4 regions of the Streptomyces lusitanus genome follow, and region 4 is predicted to be linked to each of the others. Evidence: riboswitches for the same ligand, from Rfam matches in the RefSeq annotation. Region 4 holds a riboswitch; each other region holds the start of a gene.
The links. Region 4 has a riboswitch for cyclic di-AMP ahead of ACFOSY_RS34045 (M23 family metallopeptidase). Riboswitches for the same ligand answer to the same signal wherever they lie in the genome.
Positions count from the first base shown of each region.

Region 1: it holds a riboswitch for cyclic di-AMP, as region 4 does, so the genes downstream of both, ACFOSY_RS01940 (C40 family peptidase) here and ACFOSY_RS34045 (M23 family metallopeptidase) in region 4, are expected to answer to the same signal.
Region 2: it holds a riboswitch for cyclic di-AMP, as region 4 does, so the genes downstream of both, ACFOSY_RS30815 (transglycosylase SLT domain-containing protein) here and ACFOSY_RS34045 (M23 family metallopeptidase) in region 4, are expected to answer to the same signal.
Region 3: it holds a riboswitch for cyclic di-AMP, as region 4 does, so the genes downstream of both, ACFOSY_RS11835 (M23 family metallopeptidase) here and ACFOSY_RS34045 (M23 family metallopeptidase) in region 4, are expected to answer to the same signal.

Region 1 covers NZ_JBHRWL010000002.1:103,857-108,217, reverse strand. Annotated here, with positions in the region: gene pcrA (DNA helicase PcrA) at 1-1,553, opposite strand, end outside; cyclic di-AMP (ydaO/yuaA leader) riboswitch at 1,796-1,969, shown strand; gene ACFOSY_RS01940 (C40 family peptidase) at 1,977-3,161, shown strand; gene ACFOSY_RS01935 (hypothetical protein) at 3,179-3,532, opposite strand; gene ACFOSY_RS01930 (C40 family peptidase) at 3,897-4,361, shown strand, end outside.
Region 2 covers NZ_JBHRWL010000030.1:30,310-34,670, reverse strand. Annotated here, with positions in the region: gene ACFOSY_RS30825 (LolA family protein) at 1-621, opposite strand, end outside; gene ACFOSY_RS30820 (polyprenyl synthetase family protein) at 926-1,936, opposite strand; cyclic di-AMP (ydaO/yuaA leader) riboswitch at 2,463-2,632, shown strand; gene ACFOSY_RS30815 (transglycosylase SLT domain-containing protein) at 2,637-3,113, shown strand; gene ACFOSY_RS30810 (HAD family hydrolase) at 3,077-3,949, opposite strand; gene fahA (fumarylacetoacetase) at 4,238-4,361, shown strand, end outside.
Region 3 covers NZ_JBHRWL010000007.1:18,016-22,376, reverse strand. Annotated here, with positions in the region: gene ACFOSY_RS11845 (MBL fold metallo-hydrolase) at 1-81, opposite strand, end outside; gene ACFOSY_RS11840 (SGNH/GDSL hydrolase family protein) at 204-989, opposite strand; gene ACFOSY_RS11835 (M23 family metallopeptidase) at 1,258-2,196, opposite strand; cyclic di-AMP (ydaO/yuaA leader) riboswitch at 2,201-2,365, opposite strand; gene ACFOSY_RS11830 (tyrosine-protein phosphatase) at 2,886-3,683, shown strand; gene ACFOSY_RS11825 (DUF6126 family protein) at 3,729-3,857, opposite strand; gene ACFOSY_RS11820 (helix-turn-helix domain-containing protein) at 3,854-4,361, opposite strand, start outside.
Region 4 covers NZ_JBHRWL010000033.1:459,384-463,744, reverse strand. Annotated here, with positions in the region: gene ACFOSY_RS34050 (PrsW family intramembrane metalloprotease) at 1-534, shown strand, start outside; gene ACFOSY_RS34045 (M23 family metallopeptidase) at 640-1,656, opposite strand; cyclic di-AMP (ydaO/yuaA leader) riboswitch at 1,669-1,824, opposite strand; tRNA gene ACFOSY_RS34040 (tRNA-Met) at 2,131-2,204, opposite strand; gene ACFOSY_RS34035 (dihydrofolate reductase family protein) at 2,268-3,401, opposite strand; gene ACFOSY_RS34030 (hypothetical protein) at 3,591-3,728, opposite strand; gene ACFOSY_RS34025 (DUF3040 domain-containing protein) at 4,046-4,339, shown strand.

The sequences.
Region 1 (4,361 bases), on a different contig from region 4:
GGGAAGCTGATCTTCTCCCGCTGGGCGAGCGCGTCGATCATGGCCTCGGCGCGGTCGCCGATGCCGCGCTTGGGGACGTTGAGGATGCGGCGCAGCGGCACCGAGTCCTCAGGGTTGGCCAGCACCCGCAGGTAGGCCAGGACGTCCCGGACCTCCTTGCGCTCGTAGAAGCGGACGCCGCCGACGACCTTGTAGGGCAGGCCGACGCGGATGAAGATCTCCTCGAAGACACGGGACTGGGCGTTGGTGCGGTAGAAGACGGCGACGTCGCCCGCCTTGGCCTCGCCCGCGTCCGTGAGGCGGTCTATCTCGTCGGCGACGAACTGCGCCTCGTCGTGCTCGGTGTCGGCGACGTAGCCGGTGATGAGCGCGCCGGCGCCGGCGTTGGTCCACAGATTCTTCGGGCGGCGGGACTCGTTGCGCTCGATGACGGCGTTGGCGGCGGACAGGATCGTCTGCGTGGAGCGGTAGTTCTGCTCCAGCAGGATCGTCGTCGCGTCCGGGTAGTCCTCCTCGAACTGGAGGATGTTGCGGATCGTCGCGCCGCGGAAGGCGTAGATGGACTGGTCGGCGTCGCCCACCACGCACAGCTCGGCGGGCGGCACCTCGGCCTCCGGCGGGACGTCGACGGGGTGCTCGGAGGCGCCCCCGACGAGCTCGCGCACCAGGGCGTACTGGGCGTGGTTGGTGTCCTGGTACTCGTCGACCAGGACGTGCCGGAAGCGGCGGCGGTAGTGCTCGGCGACGTCCGGGAAGGCGCGGAGCAGATTGACCGTCGTCATGATCAGGTCGTCGAAGTCCAGCGCGTTCGCCTCGCGCAGGCGGGACTGGTAGAGCGCGTAGGCCTGGGCGAGGGTCTTCTCGAAGCCGTCGGTCGCCTGGGCGGCGAAGTCCTCCTCGTCGATCAGCTCGTTCTTCAGGTTGCTGATCTTGGCGCTGAAGGACTTGGGCGGGAAGCGCTTGGGGTCGAGGTCCAGGTCCCGGCAGACCAGGGCCATCAGGCGTTTGGAGTCGGCGGCGTCGTAGATCGAGAAGGACGACGTGAAGCCGAGCTTCTTGGACTCGCGGCGCAGGATGCGCACGCACGCGCTGTGGAACGTCATGACCCACATGGCGTTGGCGCGCGGGCCGACGAGCTGCTCGACGCGCTCCTTCATCTCGCCGGCGGCCTTGTTGGTGAAGGTGATCGCGAGGATCTGGCCCGGGTGGACGCCCCGCTCGGCGAGCAGGTGGGCGATGCGGTGGGTGAGCACACGGGTCTTGCCCGACCCGGCTCCGGCCACGATGAGCAGGGGGGAGCCGGAGTGCACGACCGCGGCGCGCTGGTTGTCGTTCAGCCCCTCCAGCAGCGCGGCGGAGTCGATCACCGGGCGGGGGGCGCCGTCCCGGTAGTACGTGTCCCGGTCCGGGGGCACGTCGAACTTCCCGCCGAACAGGTCGTCCGGCAGGGGCTCCGGCGCATGCTCGTCCTCGGGTGGCGGCGGGGGCTCGTCCGCCGGGCCGCGCTGGGCCTGGAGGTCCGCCAGGAAGCTGTCGTCAAAGAGGCTGCTCATCGCTCTCCGAGTCTAGGGCGCTCCACCGACAACCCGGGCCCGCCCCGGAAACATCCCGCCCCTCCGCCGGGCGACCCGCCGCCGGGCACCCTCCACGGTCACCGGCTCACCCTGCGTGACACCGCCCACAAGGTCACGAAAATGTATCGGGCATATCGCCCATCAACCTTCACAAGGGCCACACCAGTTGGCTACCGTGCCGTCCGGGCCGCTCGTCCCCCGCCGGCGAACCTCGCCGGACCGCGCGGCCTCCGCCGAGTCCGTCACTGTCCGCCGTGGCAGCCGGAGCCGGGGACCCACCGAGACTTGGGGTGAATCGGCCCACTCTTCGGAGCAGGCCGTAGGGCAACCCTTCCGATCAATACACCCGCCCGAACCCGACAGCTAACCCGGTAGGCGGAGCTTTGGAAGGAGTCGCCTCCCTTGGCGTCGCACCGTAAGTCGCGCACTCCCGGCGCGCGCGTGGCCGGCATACGCACCCCTGCTCTCGCCACGGCCGCGCTCACCTCCGTGGCCCTGCTCTCCCAGACCGCCGACGCCGCCCCCGGCGACGACCGGCCGAGCCTGGAGGAGGTCGAGAAGAAGGTCGGCGACCTCTACCGCCAGGCCGAGTCGGCGACGGAGAAGTACAACGCGGCCAAGGAGAAGACGACCAAGCAGCGCAAGGAGGTCGACACCCTCCTCGACGACGTGGCGCAGCGCACGCAGAAGCTGAACGAGGCGCGCGCGGAACTGGGCTCCTACGCGGCCGCCCAGTACCGCACCGGCGCGGGCATGCCCGACACCGCGACGTTCCTGCTCGCGGAGACCCCGCAGGACGTCTTCGACCAGCGTCAGGTGCTGGACCGGATGACCGGCCGCCAGAAGGCGGCGGTGGACGACTACGTCTCCCAGCAGACCGAGACGATGAAGAAGCGGCAGGAGGCCACCGAGAGCCTCCGGACGCTCACCGAGACGCAGGGCGACCTGAAGACGGCCAAGGCCACCGTCCAGAAGAAGCTCGCCGACGCGCGCGAACTGCTGTCGGAGCTGACCGCCGAGGAGAAGGCGCGGCTCGCCGCGATCGAGAAGCGCAAGCAGCAGGAGGCCGCCCGCAAGGCGGCGGAGCTGGCCCGGCAGCAGGCCGAGCAGGAGCAGGCGGAGCAGCAGGAGCGTGAGGAGGCCGCGCAGCAGGGTGGCGGCTCCTCGGAGGGCTCCGGGTCGGGGTCCACGGGCTCGGCCGACACGCCCCCGGCCGACTCCTCGTACGCCGCCAAGGCCGAGAAGGTCCTCGCCTTCGCCCGCGCGCAGATCGGCAAGCCGTACGTCTGGGGCGCGACCGGTCCCGGCTCCTACGACTGCTCGGGGCTCACCCAGGCCGCCTGGAAGGCCGCCGGCGTCTCCCTCCCGCGCACCACCTACGACCAGGTGAACGCGGGCACCACCGTCCCGGTGTCCCAGGCCCAGCCCGGCGACCTGGTCTTCTTCTACGACGACGTCACGCACGTGGGCATCTACATCGGCAACGGCATGATGATCCACGCCCCGAAGCCGGGCGCGTACGTCCGCGAGGAGTCCGTCTACTACGACGGCGAGTCCGCGATCCACAGCATCGTCCGCCCGGCCTGACGGCCGGCAACGCGGGCTCAGGTCCAGAGGACCGCGATGAAGATGTTCGTCACGGTCAGCAGGCCGACCAGGCCGAAGAGCCCCTTGTCCACCTTCTCCTCGTCCCGCTTCACGTAGACCAGGCCGAGGATCACGACCAGCAGCGCGAGCTTCACGCCGATCTTGATGTTGTCCACGGAGTAGTCCTGGGCCTGGTTGAGGCCCACCAGCACCACGCCCGTGACCAGCATCGTCAGCGCGCCGTGCAGCATCGCGGGGACGAAGCGGGCGGTGCCCGCGCCCATCGCCTTCATCTGGGTGAGGAAGCCGCCGAGCAGCGACGCGATACCGATGATGTGCAGACCGACGAAGATGTGGATGAGTACGTCCATGAGGCCGGAGCCTAGCCAGGGGCGCCCCATAGCATTCCGCCGCCCTCACCCTTCCCGCCTTCACCACATCGGTCATCACCCTGAGTGAGAGCGAAGCCGCGTGAGCGGCCCGTCGGTCACTTACGGTCACCCGGCGGTCCGAGGGCGACAGTTCCGCACAACCCGTATCCCGCCCCGCACGGCCCGGCCTAGCGTCCTGCCCCAGGTGACCGGCTCCGCATCGCCGCTCGGGCCAGGAGCGGCGGCCGGACACCACCGCCGAAGAAAGGGTCCGGCGGCGGGCGGCTCCCCCGTCACCCCGCCGCCGGACTGCCGGGCAGACGTCCGGCCCCGGCGGACGCCAGTGGGAAGGACGGCAGCGAGGGTGGCAGCGCACCGCAGGTCACGGCAGCGTCCGACGGGCGGCACCACGGTCCGTGCGGCCGCCACCGTCGTCCTCGCCGGAGCGGCCACCGCGGCCGGCTTCGACGGAGCGGGGCACGCGGCGCCGCAGCCGGCGCCCGCCCTCACCGGTGCCGACGTGGACCGCCTGTACCGCGAGGCCGAGGTCGCCACCGAGAAGTACAACGGCGCCAAGGAAAAGGCGGATTCGGCGCGGCAGCGGCTGCGCGACCTCCAGGACGAGACGGCCCGCGCCCAGGCGCGGCTCAACGAGGCCCGGGAGGCCCTGGGCACGGTCGCGGCGGCCCAGTACCGCGCCGGCGGCCTCGACCCCGCCCTGCGGCTGATCCTGTCCGACGACCCGGACGCCTACCTCGACGGCGCGGCCCTCACCGAGCGCGCCGGCAGCCGCCACCACGCCGAACTGGGCCGGGCCCGCGCCCGCCTC
Region 2 (4,361 bases), on a different contig from region 4:
GTCGACGGCCTTCAGCGCCTCCTCCGCGAAGTCCTTCGGGGTGGCCGGGGGCCGCTGCTCGCCGCGCCGGGCCGTGTCCGCCGCGTCCGCCTCGTCGACGGTGGCGTGGTAGACCTCGTTGGACGCGCTGTCGTAGCCCCAGACGTCCTTGCCGTTGTGGATCAGGCTGTACTCGGCCGCGTTCTCCAGCAGCGACAGCTTCTGGCGGTCCGGGCCGTCGGCGGCGACGCGCAGGGTGTGCGTGCCGGACGCCAGCTCGGTGAGCCGGCCGGACGGGTCGGCGGAGGAGCCCTCGCCGTCCTCGCCTCCGCCCGCCGCGCCGGACAGCAGACCGCTCTCCAGCCCGCCGAGGTTCGGCAGCCCGAGGTCGGTGGTGATCTTCACGGTGCCGGACAGCCGCTCCACGTCCGACTGCGCGATCTTCTCGATGAGCTGCGCGGCGGTGATCTCCGGCAGGTCGGGGTCGCCGGAGTCGGCGAGCGCCGGGACGAGTCCGATCGTCGCGGCCGCCACGCCCATCACGGTGACGGGGACGACGTACCGCGCGGCCCTGCGGCGGCCGGCGCTCCGCTCCTCGACCTCCCCCGCGGTCGTCGTGTCGTCGGTCTCGTTCGGTGCCATGTGTGCCCTCCGTGGTCGGCGGCGGCTTCCGTCCGTGTCCTCGCAGCAGTTCGGCCCGGGCCGCCATTCTCACCCGAAACGGTGAGAAGTGGTGTTGTCCGTCGTGGTCCATCTGACCAAATCCGCGGGACGGAATCGTCAGACCGCGGGCTCAACTCCGCGTACTGCTGCGGTATGACACGGACGACGCAGGCTCACCCGCCCCGTAGGGGTCACCCGGGTACCGGAGGCGTACGGGGGCAGCCGGGCGGGACGGCCCGGCTGCACAGCCGGCTGGGGCGACCGGGCGGGGCAGGGGCGGGTGTCAGCCGGCCCGGTGCACCACGGCGTCGCACAGCTCGACGAGCGCCGCCTTGGCGGGGCCGTCCGGCAGCGGGGCGAGCGCGGCACGCGCCTCCTCGGCGTAGCGCACGGTGTCCCGGCGGGCCTGGCCGAGCGCGGGGTGGGCGCGCAGCAGGCGCAGGGCCTCGGCGTGCCGGGCGTCGTCGGTGAGGTCGGAGTCGAGCAGCTCGCACAGGGCGAGGTCCTCGGCGAGGCCGAGCCGGGCCGCCCGCTCGCGCAGCCGCAGCACGGGCAGGGTGGCGATGCCCTCGCGCAGGTCGGTGCCGGGGGTCTTGCCGGACTCGTGGGAGTCGGAGGCGATGTCGAGGACGTCGTCGGCGAGCTGGAAGGCGACGCCGAGCCGCTCGCCGTACTGCGTGAGGACGTCCACCACGGTCTCGTCGGCGCCGGACATCATCGCGCCGAACCGGCAGGAGACGGCGACCAGGGAGCCGGTCTTGCCGCCGAGCACGTCCAGGTAGTGGTCGACCGGGTCGCGGCCGTCCTGCGGGCCCGCGGTCTCCAGGATCTGGCCGGTGACCAGCCGCTCGAACGCCTCGGCCTGCACCCGCACCGCCTCCGGGCCGAGGTCGGCCAGGATGTGCGAGGCGCGGGCGAAGAGGAAGTCGCCGGTGAGCACGGCGACCGAGTTGCCCCAGCGGGTGTTCGCGCTCGCGACCCCGCGCCGCACCTCGGCCTCGTCCATCACGTCGTCGTGGTAGAGCGTGGCCAGGTGGGTGAGCTCCACCACGACGGCCGACGGCACGATGCCGGGCGCGTAGGGGTCCCCGAACCGGGCGGAGAGCATCACGAGCAGCGGGCGGAACCGCTTGCCGCCGGCCCGCACCAGGTGCTGGGCGGCCTCCGTGATGAACGGCACCTCGCTCTTGGTGGCTTCGAGCAGCCCTTCCTCGACAGCCGTCAATCCGGCCTGGACATCGGCTTCCAGAGCCTGGTCCCGCACGCTCAGCCCGAACGGCCCGACGACGGTCACGAGGGGTCTCCTGTCTGCTGGTGTCTGCTGGCGGTTACACGGTTTGTCGATAGGTCGCTGCCACCACTCGACTCAGCGTATCCGGTCAGGTTTCGATCACCGCCAGGGCCCGGGGTCACAAGCAGGGCGATACGGGATCAGAAGCGGAGTGTTTTTGATCGGCTGATAACAACGGACATACCTCGGCTTCCCGGACACAGTGACCTCTGAACCATCCTGCCCCACCCCTGAGTCCGATTTGCCGGTCTTGGTGCGCCAATTCCTCTTGGTCGCAAATGCACTCACGGCCACCGGTCCGTGAAGTGGGTCACGCGCACACCGGTCGCCGGGCCACCCTCGCACACGCCCGTCCTTCCGTTCCACGCAACGGAGTTGACCCTTGGCGATCGCAAAGGGTCAAGCACCCAAAACCACCCATCCCAAGATCAAACGGGGCCTTGTGTGATCGTCGCACTTGTTCCCGACATCTGCTCTCGCATACGTTCCGGGCCTGCCGGGTGGACGCCCAGTCCTGCCGCCACCCGCATCACACCCGACGACAACTCACGCACGGCAGGAGCGGGGGACCCAGGTAAGTCGCCGTACCGGACACCGCGCCGGGACGGCTGGGGGTGAAGCCATGCCCGAAGGGGCACGGCCGGGCACTCTCCCGCCCGAACCCGACAGCTCACCTCGCAGGCGTAGGAGAGGAACCTCAGACATGCCCGTCATCGCTTCGTCGCGCCGCCGCCTCGTCCGCTCCCTCGCCGTCGCCGGCACCGGCGTCGCCGTGGTCGCGCTGCCGCTGTTCGGCGCCACCAGCGCCTCCGCGGCCCCCACGACCCAGGCCACGACCGCCGCCTCCACGACCGCGTACCCGGACAACCTCGACGGCTGGATCCGCGAGGCGATGGACATCATGGCGCAGAACGGCATCCCCGGCTCCTACGACTCCATCCACCGCAACATCATGCGGGAGTCGTCCGGCAACCCGGCCGCCATCAACCTGTGGGACTCCAACGCCGCCATGGGCACCCCGTCGAAGGGCCTGCTCCAGGTCATCGACCCGACCTTCCAGGCGTACCACGTGCCCGGCACCGCCTTCGACCCGTTCGACCCGGTCGCCAACATCGCCGCGGCCTGCAACTACGCCGCCGACCGCTACGGCTCGATCGACAACGTCTTCGGCGCGTACTGAGCCGACCTCTGACGGCCGAGACCGGCCGTCTGCCCGAACAGTCGCTCGAGGACGACGGCCACGCCGTCGTCCTCGTTCGACGAGGTGACCTCGTCGGCCACCGCCTTCAGCTCCGGGTGCGCGTTGGCCATGGCGACGCCGTGGCCCGCCCACCGGAGCATCGGGACGTCGTTCGGCATGTCCCCGAACGCGATCGTGTCCTCGGGGCGCAGCCCCAGATGCCCGGCGGCCAGCGCGAGACCGGTCGCCTTGGTGACCCCGCACGGCTGGAGCTCCACCGTGCCCGGCCCCGACATCGTGACCGTGGCCAGCGAGCCGACCACGGACCGGGCCGCCGCCGTCAGCGCGTCGTCCGACAGCTCCGGGTGGCGCAGCAGCACCTTGCTGATCGGCCGCGCCCACAGGTCGTCGCGCCGCTCCACCCGCACCGCCGGAAGCGTCGGGTGCGGCATCCGGTAGCCCGGCTCGATCAGCGTCAGCCCGTCGACCCCGTCCTGGTCGACCGCGGCGTACACCTCCCCCACCTCGGCCTCGATCTTGCCGAGCGCGGTCTCCGCCAGCTCCCGGTCCAGCCGGACCGACCACAGCATCCGGTGCGCGGCGGCGTCGTAGACCTGCGCGCCCTGTCCGCACACCGCGAGCCCCGTGCAGCCGAGGTCGTCGAGCAGCGACCGCACTCTGGGGGCCGGGCGGCCGGTCACCACGAGGTGCCGGGCACCGGCCCGCTCGGCCCGGGCGAGGGCGGCGAGGGAGCGGTCGGAGAGAGTGTCGTCACCGCGCAGCAGCGTCCCGTCCAGGTCGGTGGCGATGAGAGAACAATCGGTGGGTGCGGCCATGATCAGAGAATACGGACAAGAGGACCGTCCGATTCACCGCGCTCGTATGCCCTCGCATTGCGTGCGATTTGCCTTCTTGTGCCGCCGGATCACGACCGGTTGAGAACTGTTTTCCCTTGTGACCGAGCACGCCGCGCTCCACCGGACCCGGGCCCGGCTCCTTGTTTCGTGCTGCGCCCCTGTGAGCCGTCCCCTATTGCAGGAGCCCACCGGGACGCGACCCCGTAACGTGTGGCACGGCCACGGACACGTGGCGCACCCGCGCACACGAAAGCGAGGCAGCACCCGATGCCCCCCTTCGATGTCCCCGAGGGCGACCCCTTCGGCCCGCACAACCTGCCGTACGGCGTCTTCTCGCTCCCCGGTTCGGCGGAGCGCACCGTGGGCGTCCGGCTGGGCGACCACGTCCTCG
Region 3 (4,361 bases), on a different contig from region 4:
GCGCTCACCGGTGGGATCAGCGCCGAAGGCCTGCGGCCGCAGGGCACGCGGCCCCGCTCCGGGGGCGGAAGAAGCGGCCACGGTACCTCCAGAGGAAATCGATCGGAGTTTCCATTATGTGCGGCGGCCGGGACAGCCGGGGCGGGTTGTGGACAAGCCCGCGGGGCGGGTCCGGCGCCGGGGCCCCGGATCCGCCCCCGCCGTCACGCGACCGCCGCGATCCGCGACCGGATGTCCTCCGGGGACAGCGTCCCCTTCGCCGTGACGTGGTCGCCCGAGGATTCGCCGCGCAGGCGGCGGCCGATCCACGGGACCAGGAACTCGCGGGCCCAGTGGACGTCGTCGCGGCGGATCTCCAGGGTGCCGCGCGGCGGGAGCGGCGGCCACGGCTGCTCCGGGTCGGCGGGCACCTTCAGGCCGAGGGCGAGCCCGGCGCGCAGCGCGACGCGCGTGTGTCCCTCGGGTGAGAGGTGCAGCCGGTCGGCGTCCCACGCCCTGCGGTCCTGCACGCTGCGCAGCGACCACAGGTCGAGCACCGGGCAGCCGTACCGGTCGGCGACGGCCCTGACGTGCCCGTTGTACGTGGCGATCTTGCCGCGCAGATGCTTGAGCAGGGGGACCCCGCGGGTGTCGAACCCGGTGGTCACGAGCACCGTGCCGGCCGCCGCGGCGAGCTGGGCGACCGCCTTCTCGAAACGCTCGGCCACCTCGTCCGGGTCGGTGCCGGGGCGCAGGATGTCGTTGCCGCCCGCGCAGAAGGAGACCAGGTCGGGGGCGAGTTCGACGGCCCGGGGGACCTGGTCGGCCACGATCTGGTCCAGCAGCTTGCCGCGCACCGCGAGGTTGACGTAACCGAAGTCGCCCTCGGGTCTGCGGTCCGCGAGCAGAACGGCGAGGCGGTCGGCCCAGCCGACGAACGCCCCGTCGGGGCCGGGGTCGCCGACGCCCTCGGTGAAGCTGTCCCCCACCGCCACGTACGACCCGATCACTGTTGCCTTGTCACTCTTCGAATCGTCTGCCACAGCCGGACATGATTCACCTTCCGATGTGACCTACGCGACCGTAGGGGAGGGTTGACGTGCGGTGAGATAAGCCACTCTCAAAGCTTTGGCCAAGCCCGGAATAGCCAGGCCGGTAGCCGGGTCGGGAGCCAGGCCGGGGGCAGCCGCCGCCCGGACCCGGACACACCGGAGGCCGGGCCCCGTGGATCGGGGTCCGGCCTTCGGCGCGCGTGTCAGGAAGGGTGCCGCGAAGGGGTCAGATGGAGACGCCCTTGGAGCGGAGGTAGGAGATCGGGTCCACGTCCGAGCCGTAGTCCGGGGTGGTGCGGATCTCGAAGTGCAGGTGCGGGCCGGTCACGTTGCCGGTCGCACCGGAGAGACCGACCTGCTGGCCGGCGCTCACGGTCTGGCCCGCCGAGACGGACAGCGAGGACAGGTGGGCGTACTGGGCGTAGTGGCCGTCGTTCAGCTGGATGACGACCTGGTTGCCGTACGCGCCGCCCCAGCCGGCGGAGACGACGGTGCCGGCGCCGACGGCCTTCAGGGAGGTGCCGGTCGGAACGACGAAGTCGGCACCGGTGTGGTAGCCGCTGGACCACATGCTGCCGGCCACCTTGTAGGCGGTGCCGACGCTGCCGCCGGACACCGGGGCGGTGAAGCCGGAGGACGGAGCGGTCTGGGCGGCGGTGTCGTCGGAGGAGGACTCCTCGGACGACTGCTGCGCGGGCTGCTCGGCCGGCTTCTCGGCGGGCGCCTCGGCCTTGGGCGCGGCGGGCTTGGCGGTCTGCGGCGCCGTGGACTGCTTCGGCGTGCTCGTGGCGGCGGCCTTGCCGTCGACGGAGAGCTTCAGACCCGGGTGGATGAGTGACGGGTCGTCACCGACGGCCTCGCGGTTGTCCGCGTAGAGCTGCTTCCAGCCACCGTCGACGTGCTCGGACTCGGCGATCTTGGCGAGGTAGTCGCCGGCCTTCACGGTGTACGTGCGGGCCTCGTCGCCCTGTTCGGCCTTGGCCTGCTGGCCGGTGACGGACAGCGACTGGACCGACGTCTGGGGGGCCGACTCCGGCGTCGCGGCGTGCGCGCCGGTGGCGCCGAGGAACGGCAGGGCGAGAGCGGCGCCGCCGGTTCCGGCGACGGCGATGGAGCGGGTGAAACGCTGAGCCTTGGTACGGCGGTGCTTACCCTTCGCGGGCATGACGAATTCCTCTCCGGCGCCTACGAGGTGAGCTGTCGGGTGCGGACTGGAGATGTCCGGCCGCGTCGCTGCGCGGCTTAACCCCAAGCCTGTTTCCGGGGTCCGGAACAGGCAGTTGTACCTGTGGGTCCCCCGCTCCTGCCGTACGTCGGGTCAGTGTGTGCGGGCTCCGGGCGGCGGCAGGATTAGGCGTCCGTCCGGATCGGTTGGGAACGTAAGCGACCCCGACGCGGCGAAACAAGCGCGTGTTCCCGCGAACCCGCTTTTTCCGTGATCGAAAGGCGGAAAAGACGTCACCGTGCGTCGATCTGGAAAACGAGCGGCGGGCGAATTCCCTTGTCACGGAAGGGGATTACGTGAGCATGGCGACAGCGCACGGTCACCGGTATGACGATGCTCACGCGACCCATCCTCAATTCCCCTTCTACAGGGGCACGTTAACCTCAAACGCCCCAATCGGACAGAACGCATCAATCAAGATGATGTCGGACGGGCCGGCCACCACAATCGCGACATCTTGATCTTGGCGACAGCGACCCGTGGCCCGCTTCCCGCGAGCGAACAAAAAGCGACACAATCCAACACCGTGAGGGCGGCCGGCAGCTCATTGCCCCAGGCAGGTATGTCGTATCGTCGAGTGGTGCCCGTCGACGAGCCGCGGCGACGGCGCGGAGTGGGAGGAGCCGTCCGTGACGCAGGAGATCCCGTCGACCGAGCCCCGGCTGACCGGTGTGCGCAACTTCCGCGACGTGGGCGGGCTGCCCACGGTGGACGGACGGCGGGTGCGGCACGGGGTGCTGTTCCGCAGTGGTCACCTCGCCCACGCCACCGCCGAGGACGCCGCCTTCCTCGCCTCGCTCGGCCTGCACACCGTGTTCGACTTCCGCAACGCGGCCGACCAGAAGCTGGAAGGGCCGGACGTCGCGCTGCCGGGCGTGCGCAACGTCAACCTGCCGCTGAGCGACCCGGCCGACGGCGCGGAGTTCTGGAAGATGGTGCGCGACGGCGACCTGGACCAGCTGCGCGCGATCCTGGCCGACGGCCAGGGCGCCGACCGGATGATCACCTCGTACCGCATGATCATCAAGGAGCGCACCGCCGAGCACGCTCAGGTGCTGCGCGCGCTCGCCGAGGACAGCGTCCCCGCGCTGATGCACTGCGCGGCCGGCAAGGACCGCGCGGGCCTCTCGGTGGCGGTGACCCTGCTCTCCCTGGGCGTGGAGCGCGACGCGATCGTCGAGGACTACCTGAAGTCCAACGCCAAGCACCGCCGCTACAAGGTGCGCCGCAGCGGCACCTCCGCGGACGCCTACTCCCCCGAGGTCATGGAGCTGCTCAGCCCGCTCTTCGACGCGCGCGAGGAGTATCTGGCGGCCGCCTTCGCGACGGTCGAGGAGACCTGGGGCGGCGTGGACGCCTACCTGGAGCAGGGGCTCGGTCTCACGCCGGCCCACCGGGAGCGGCTGCGCGAGCGCCTGCTCGACTGACGACCGCCTCCGCCGCCCCCGCGTGTCCTGCTCGCTCGGCCCGCGCTACTTCTTCGGCGCGATCTCGAAGAGGAAGTAGATGAAGGCCGCGAACAGGTGCCCGACCACGATGTAGACGAACAGCCGGACCCACAGGGCCCGGGGAAACTTCTCCTCCATGTCCTTGCCGCTCACGGGGTCTCTCCAGGGGTCGGGCCCAGGCACAGGGCGGCCGTGGGACTCTGCAGCAGGGTGTGGACGAACAGCAGCTCGACCCCGTCGGCGTCCTGCGCGGCGATGCGGTGCGGGGTGAGCGAGTCGAAGTGGGCGCTGTCGCCCGGGGACAGCCGGTGCAGGGTGTCGCCGAGGCGCAGCCGCAGCCGTCCCTTGAGCACGTACAGCCACTCCTCGCCGGGGTGGACCCGCACGATGTCGCCCTGGGAGCCGTGCGGCACCTGGACCCGCAGCGCCTGCATGCCGCGTCCGGCGGCTCCGGCCTGCCAGTACGTCCAGCCGCCGGCCGCCGTGGGTTCCATGTCGTCGGCGCGGACCACGGCGTCCCGGTCTGCGGCCGACTCCCCGAGCAGCTCGGAGACGGTCGTACCGTAGATCCGGGCGAGGGAGAGCAGCATCGGCAGCGAGGGCTGGCGCTGTCCGGTCTCCAGCCGGGAGAGATGGGCGGGCGACAGGCCCGCCTGC
Region 4 (4,361 bases):
TCCGCGACGCTGGGCCAGTTCGGCTTCATCGCCGTGTACGGGGCGTTCATGGTGCCGACGTTCGGGCTGCTGACCTGGCTGGTGGTGTGGACGCGGCAGCGGGAGCTGCGCACCGTGCGCAAGGAGCTGCCCGCGTACGCGGTGGCCGGCTGGCTGCGTCCGGCGGAGCCGTTCGCGCTGGGTTCGATGCGGGCCCGGCGGCTCGCCCGGAAGTTCGCCCGCGAGCACGGAGGCAGGCCGGCGGCGCGGGCGGTCGCCCAGTACGAGGCGTACGCGACGTCGCTGGCGTTCCTGCGACACCGGGGCCGCGCGGGGAAGGCGGGGGCGGACTTCGTGACCCGGGAGCGGGAGCTGCTGCTGGAGCTGTGGCACCGGCGCGCGGCGGCCCGCCCGGCGCTGGAGCACGCGGCCCGGCTCACGGCGCCCCCGGTGCCGTACGGCGCGGGATGGGCGTACGGGCCGGTGTCCGCACCGTGGCCGGCGCCGGGGCAGCCGCCGTATCCGGCGTACGGGGAGAACCCCTACCGCCGCTGAGAAGGCCCCGGACATGCGGAACCGGCAGCCCTGACGTCGGGGGGTCGTCGTCGGGACTGCCGGCGTTCACGGCGACGGCGGCCGGGACGCGGCCGCCGGGGTGGTTCAGATGCTGAGGCCCTTGCCGGCCAGCCAGGCGGCCGGGTCGATGCCGCCGGAGCCTGCGGTGTGGACCTCGAGGTGGAGGTGGGCGCCGGTCACGTTGCCGGTGGCCCCGACGCGGCCGATCACGTCGCCGGTGTTGACCTTCTGGCCGACGCTGACGTTGATCGACGACTGGTGGGCGTACCAGATCTCGGTGCCGTCGTCGAGGGTGAGCACGGTCTTGTAGCCGTAGCTGCCGTCCCAGCCGGCGGAGGTGATCGTGCCGGTGTGGACGGCCTTGATCAGGGTGCCGGTGGGGGCGGCGAAGTCGAGTCCGGTGTGGTAGCCGGAGGACCAGTAGGCGCCGGCCTGACCGAAGGTCGAGGTGATGGTGTACGAGGAGGTCGGCAGGGCGTACTGCTTGGCCAGCTCGGCGAGGCGCTCGGCCTCGGCCTTCTTCGCGGCCTCCTCCTCCGCCTTCTTCTTCGCGGCCTCGGCCTTCTCCTTGGCCTCCTGCTCCGCCTTGGCGGCGGCCTCGGCGGCCTCCTTCTCGGCGGCGGCGAGGGCGGCGGCCTGCGCCTTGCTCTGCGCCTGGCCCTGCTGCTGCTCGACCTGCGCCATGATGCGGGCGCGCAGCGCCTCACCGGCGTCGGCGGCGCCCTCGTCGGTGTCGGCGGTGGTCATGCCGATGTCGCTGAGGGGGGTGCTGGAGCCCTTCGGTGTTTCCTCGTCGGAGATGAGGGAACCCACGTTGGGCAGGTCGGGCATGGAGATGGAGACGGGCGGCTTGCCGGTCTGGGCGCTGGCCATGCCGCCGGCGCCGACGGCGGCTATGACGCCGACGCCCAGGACGGTGGAGCTGCGGGCGAGTCCGCCTCCGCGCTGCTTGGCGACGCGGTGCCGGCCGCGCACGGGGCGCACGGACTCCGCGGTGGGGTTCCACTCCTCGAAGGGCCCCTCGTCGGCGCCGGGGGCGCCGTAGGCGAAGGTGTCGCTCGGCTTGAACGGGGCCTCGGGGGCAGGCGGGTTGGACGCCACGTGGGCGCGCTCCTTTCCTTCCTTCTCGCCTACCGGGTTAGCTGACGGGTTCGGAGCAGGAAGGTCTCCTACGCGCGTCCACGACCGTGTTTCCACGGCGATGTCCGCCCGATTCACCCCATTGAGGTGGTTCCCCGGTTCCCTCGCGGGATTCGGCGCGTGCGCACGGAGCCGACTTCTGTGACGGCTGGGACGACCGCGCTGCGTTATCGAACGTTAATAGACGCGGGGGCCGGATTCCAAGCCGTTCCTCTTGATCGTTAACGATTTCCGCACGGACGTAAGCGCCATGAGCGGGTGAAAACGGGCGAGTTGACCGCGCCTCGGACGGCCGGTCAGATTTGACGGTACGTCAGTTGTTATGCGATCCGAGGCCGTTCGCTCACTGTGCGTGAAGGGTAAGGGGGTGCGAGTGGCGGCACGGAAAAACACCGAGGGCCGGAATCCTCTCGGATTCCGGCCCTCGGCCTTCAGTAGCGGGGACAGGATTTGAACCTGCGACCTCTGGGTTATGAGCCCAGCGAGCTACCGAGCTGCTCCACCCCGCGTCGGTAAACACCAGTGTACGGCATCCGCGGAGTCCCCCGCACATCCCTTTCCTCCGGGGGCGTTCAGCCGCCCAGCAGGTGCGCGTTCGGCGCCTTCGCGCGCTGCTCGTACTCCGGCAGGACCAGCACCGTGGCGCCCCCCTCCGCCAGCACCGCGCTGCCGTCGGCGTCCGTCACGAAGGTGTCCGGCTCCCGCCAGGCCGTGACCACCCGGCGCACCCCCGCGTCCAGGATGAGCCGCGCGCAGGGCGCCGGCCGGGACGCGCGGCGGGCGCACGGCTCCAGGCTGGAGTACACGGTGGCGCCGGCCAGCCGCGGGTCGGTGGGGTCGGCCTTGGCGAGCGCGGCCTCCTCCGCGTGCACCACGGGGTCGCCGCCCTCCCGGGAGTGGCCCCGCGCCAGCTCGGTGCCGTCGGCGGCGACCACGACGGCGCCGACGCTGAACGCGGTCTCGGAGGGCGGGCACTGCGCGGCCAGCTCGCAGGCGAGGGCGAGCCAGTGCCGGTCGGCCGCGGACGCCGGCGCGCCGGCGCCGGGCGCGGTGGGCTCGTAGCGCATGAGGACGACGTCGCCGACGGGCCGGGTCTCGACCAGGCGAAGCCGTCCGCCCTGGTAGGAGCCGGGCCCGAACAGGCGGGGGGCGTCCGGGTCGCCGACGAACAGCGGGGCGAGGACCAGCTGGACCTCGTCGGCGAGGCCCTGGGTCATCAGCTGGGTGTGGATCCGGCCGCCGCCCTCCACCATCAGCCGCCGCACCCCGCGCACGTCGTGCAGGTGCTCCAGCAGCCGCCGCCAGTCCAGGGCGTCGCCGAGCGGGACGACGTCGGCGGCGATGCCGAGCGCGCGGGCCCGTTCGGCGCCCTTGCCGGTGGTGTAGAGGACCTTGTCGCCGCCGGTGTGCCAGAAGCGGGCCGCGGGATCCAGGTCGCCGGAGCCGCTCACCGTGACCTTCAGCGGGTACTCCGGGCGTCCGTCGGCGACCCGGGCGGCGCGGCGCTCGGGCGAGTTGACCAGCAGCCGGGGGTTGTCGGCGCGGATCGTGCCGGCGCCGACCAGGATGGCGTCCACGGACGCCCGCACCTCGTCGACCCGGTCGAAGTCGGCCGGGCTCGACAGCAGCAGCCGCTCCGGGCCGGTGTCGTCCAGGTAGCCGTCGAGGGAGACGGCGGCGGACAGCAGGACGTACGGGTGCGGCATCGGCGGGCTCTCCCGGGTGCGGGCGGCGGCGGGACCGCTGCGCGGTCCGGCTCCAGTCTGGCAACCCGTGCGGCGGGAGCCGTCCGTGCCCCGGCCGCCGGGCGGGGGGGGTCGGGCTCGATGCCTCGGCCGCCGGGGGTGCGGGGTCCGGGTTCGACGCCCCGTGTCGCCGGGCGTCCGGGCGTGCGGTCAGGGCTCGATCAGGCCGACCCGGATGGCGTAGCGGGTGAGCTCCAGCCGGTCCTTCAGGCCCGGTTCCGCCTCCTCGCCGTCGGTGTGCCGAGGACACCGACGGCCCGCGGCCGGGGGCGCGGCGCGGGCCGTCACCGTCCAGCCTCCGCCCCGGAGGGGGGCGGCGCCATCGGTGACAGTCCCCATTTTCCCGGCGCGGACGGCCCCGTGCCCGCGGTCTCCTGCGTACCGGTCCCCCCTGAGGTTGGGGGGCGCGACGGATGGCTCCGGCCGTGCGCCCCGGGCGACCCTGGAGGCACCGTACCGGGCGGGTGACGACCTCTGCGCACGGGCAAACTCCTGGACATGCGGCCCGAGTTCGCGGCACGCCGACGGTCCGCGCACGTCCCGGTGCCCGGAGCGACGGCCGCCGGCGGTGTGACCGGGCGGCCACCCCCTGGAAAGGAGGAGCCGTGCCCCAGTCCGACGACGATCGCCTGGTCGACCTCGCGGCCCGACTCGAGCACGAGGACCCCCGCTTCGCCCGCTCCCTCACCACCGGCCGCCCGACCCGCCCCCGCGAGTACCGGCGCACCGGCGCCTGGTGGGTACTGATCGCCGGGCTGGCCATGCTGACCGCGGGCATCGTCGCCCCCGACGGCCTGCTGATCGCGGCGGGCCTGGTGACCAGCGGCATAGGGGTACAGCTCCTGGACCCGTACGGCCGCCCGGACGAGGGTGACTCCGGCGGGGCGTCGGGCGGGTGACGCCGGCTGCTTCCCGCGCACA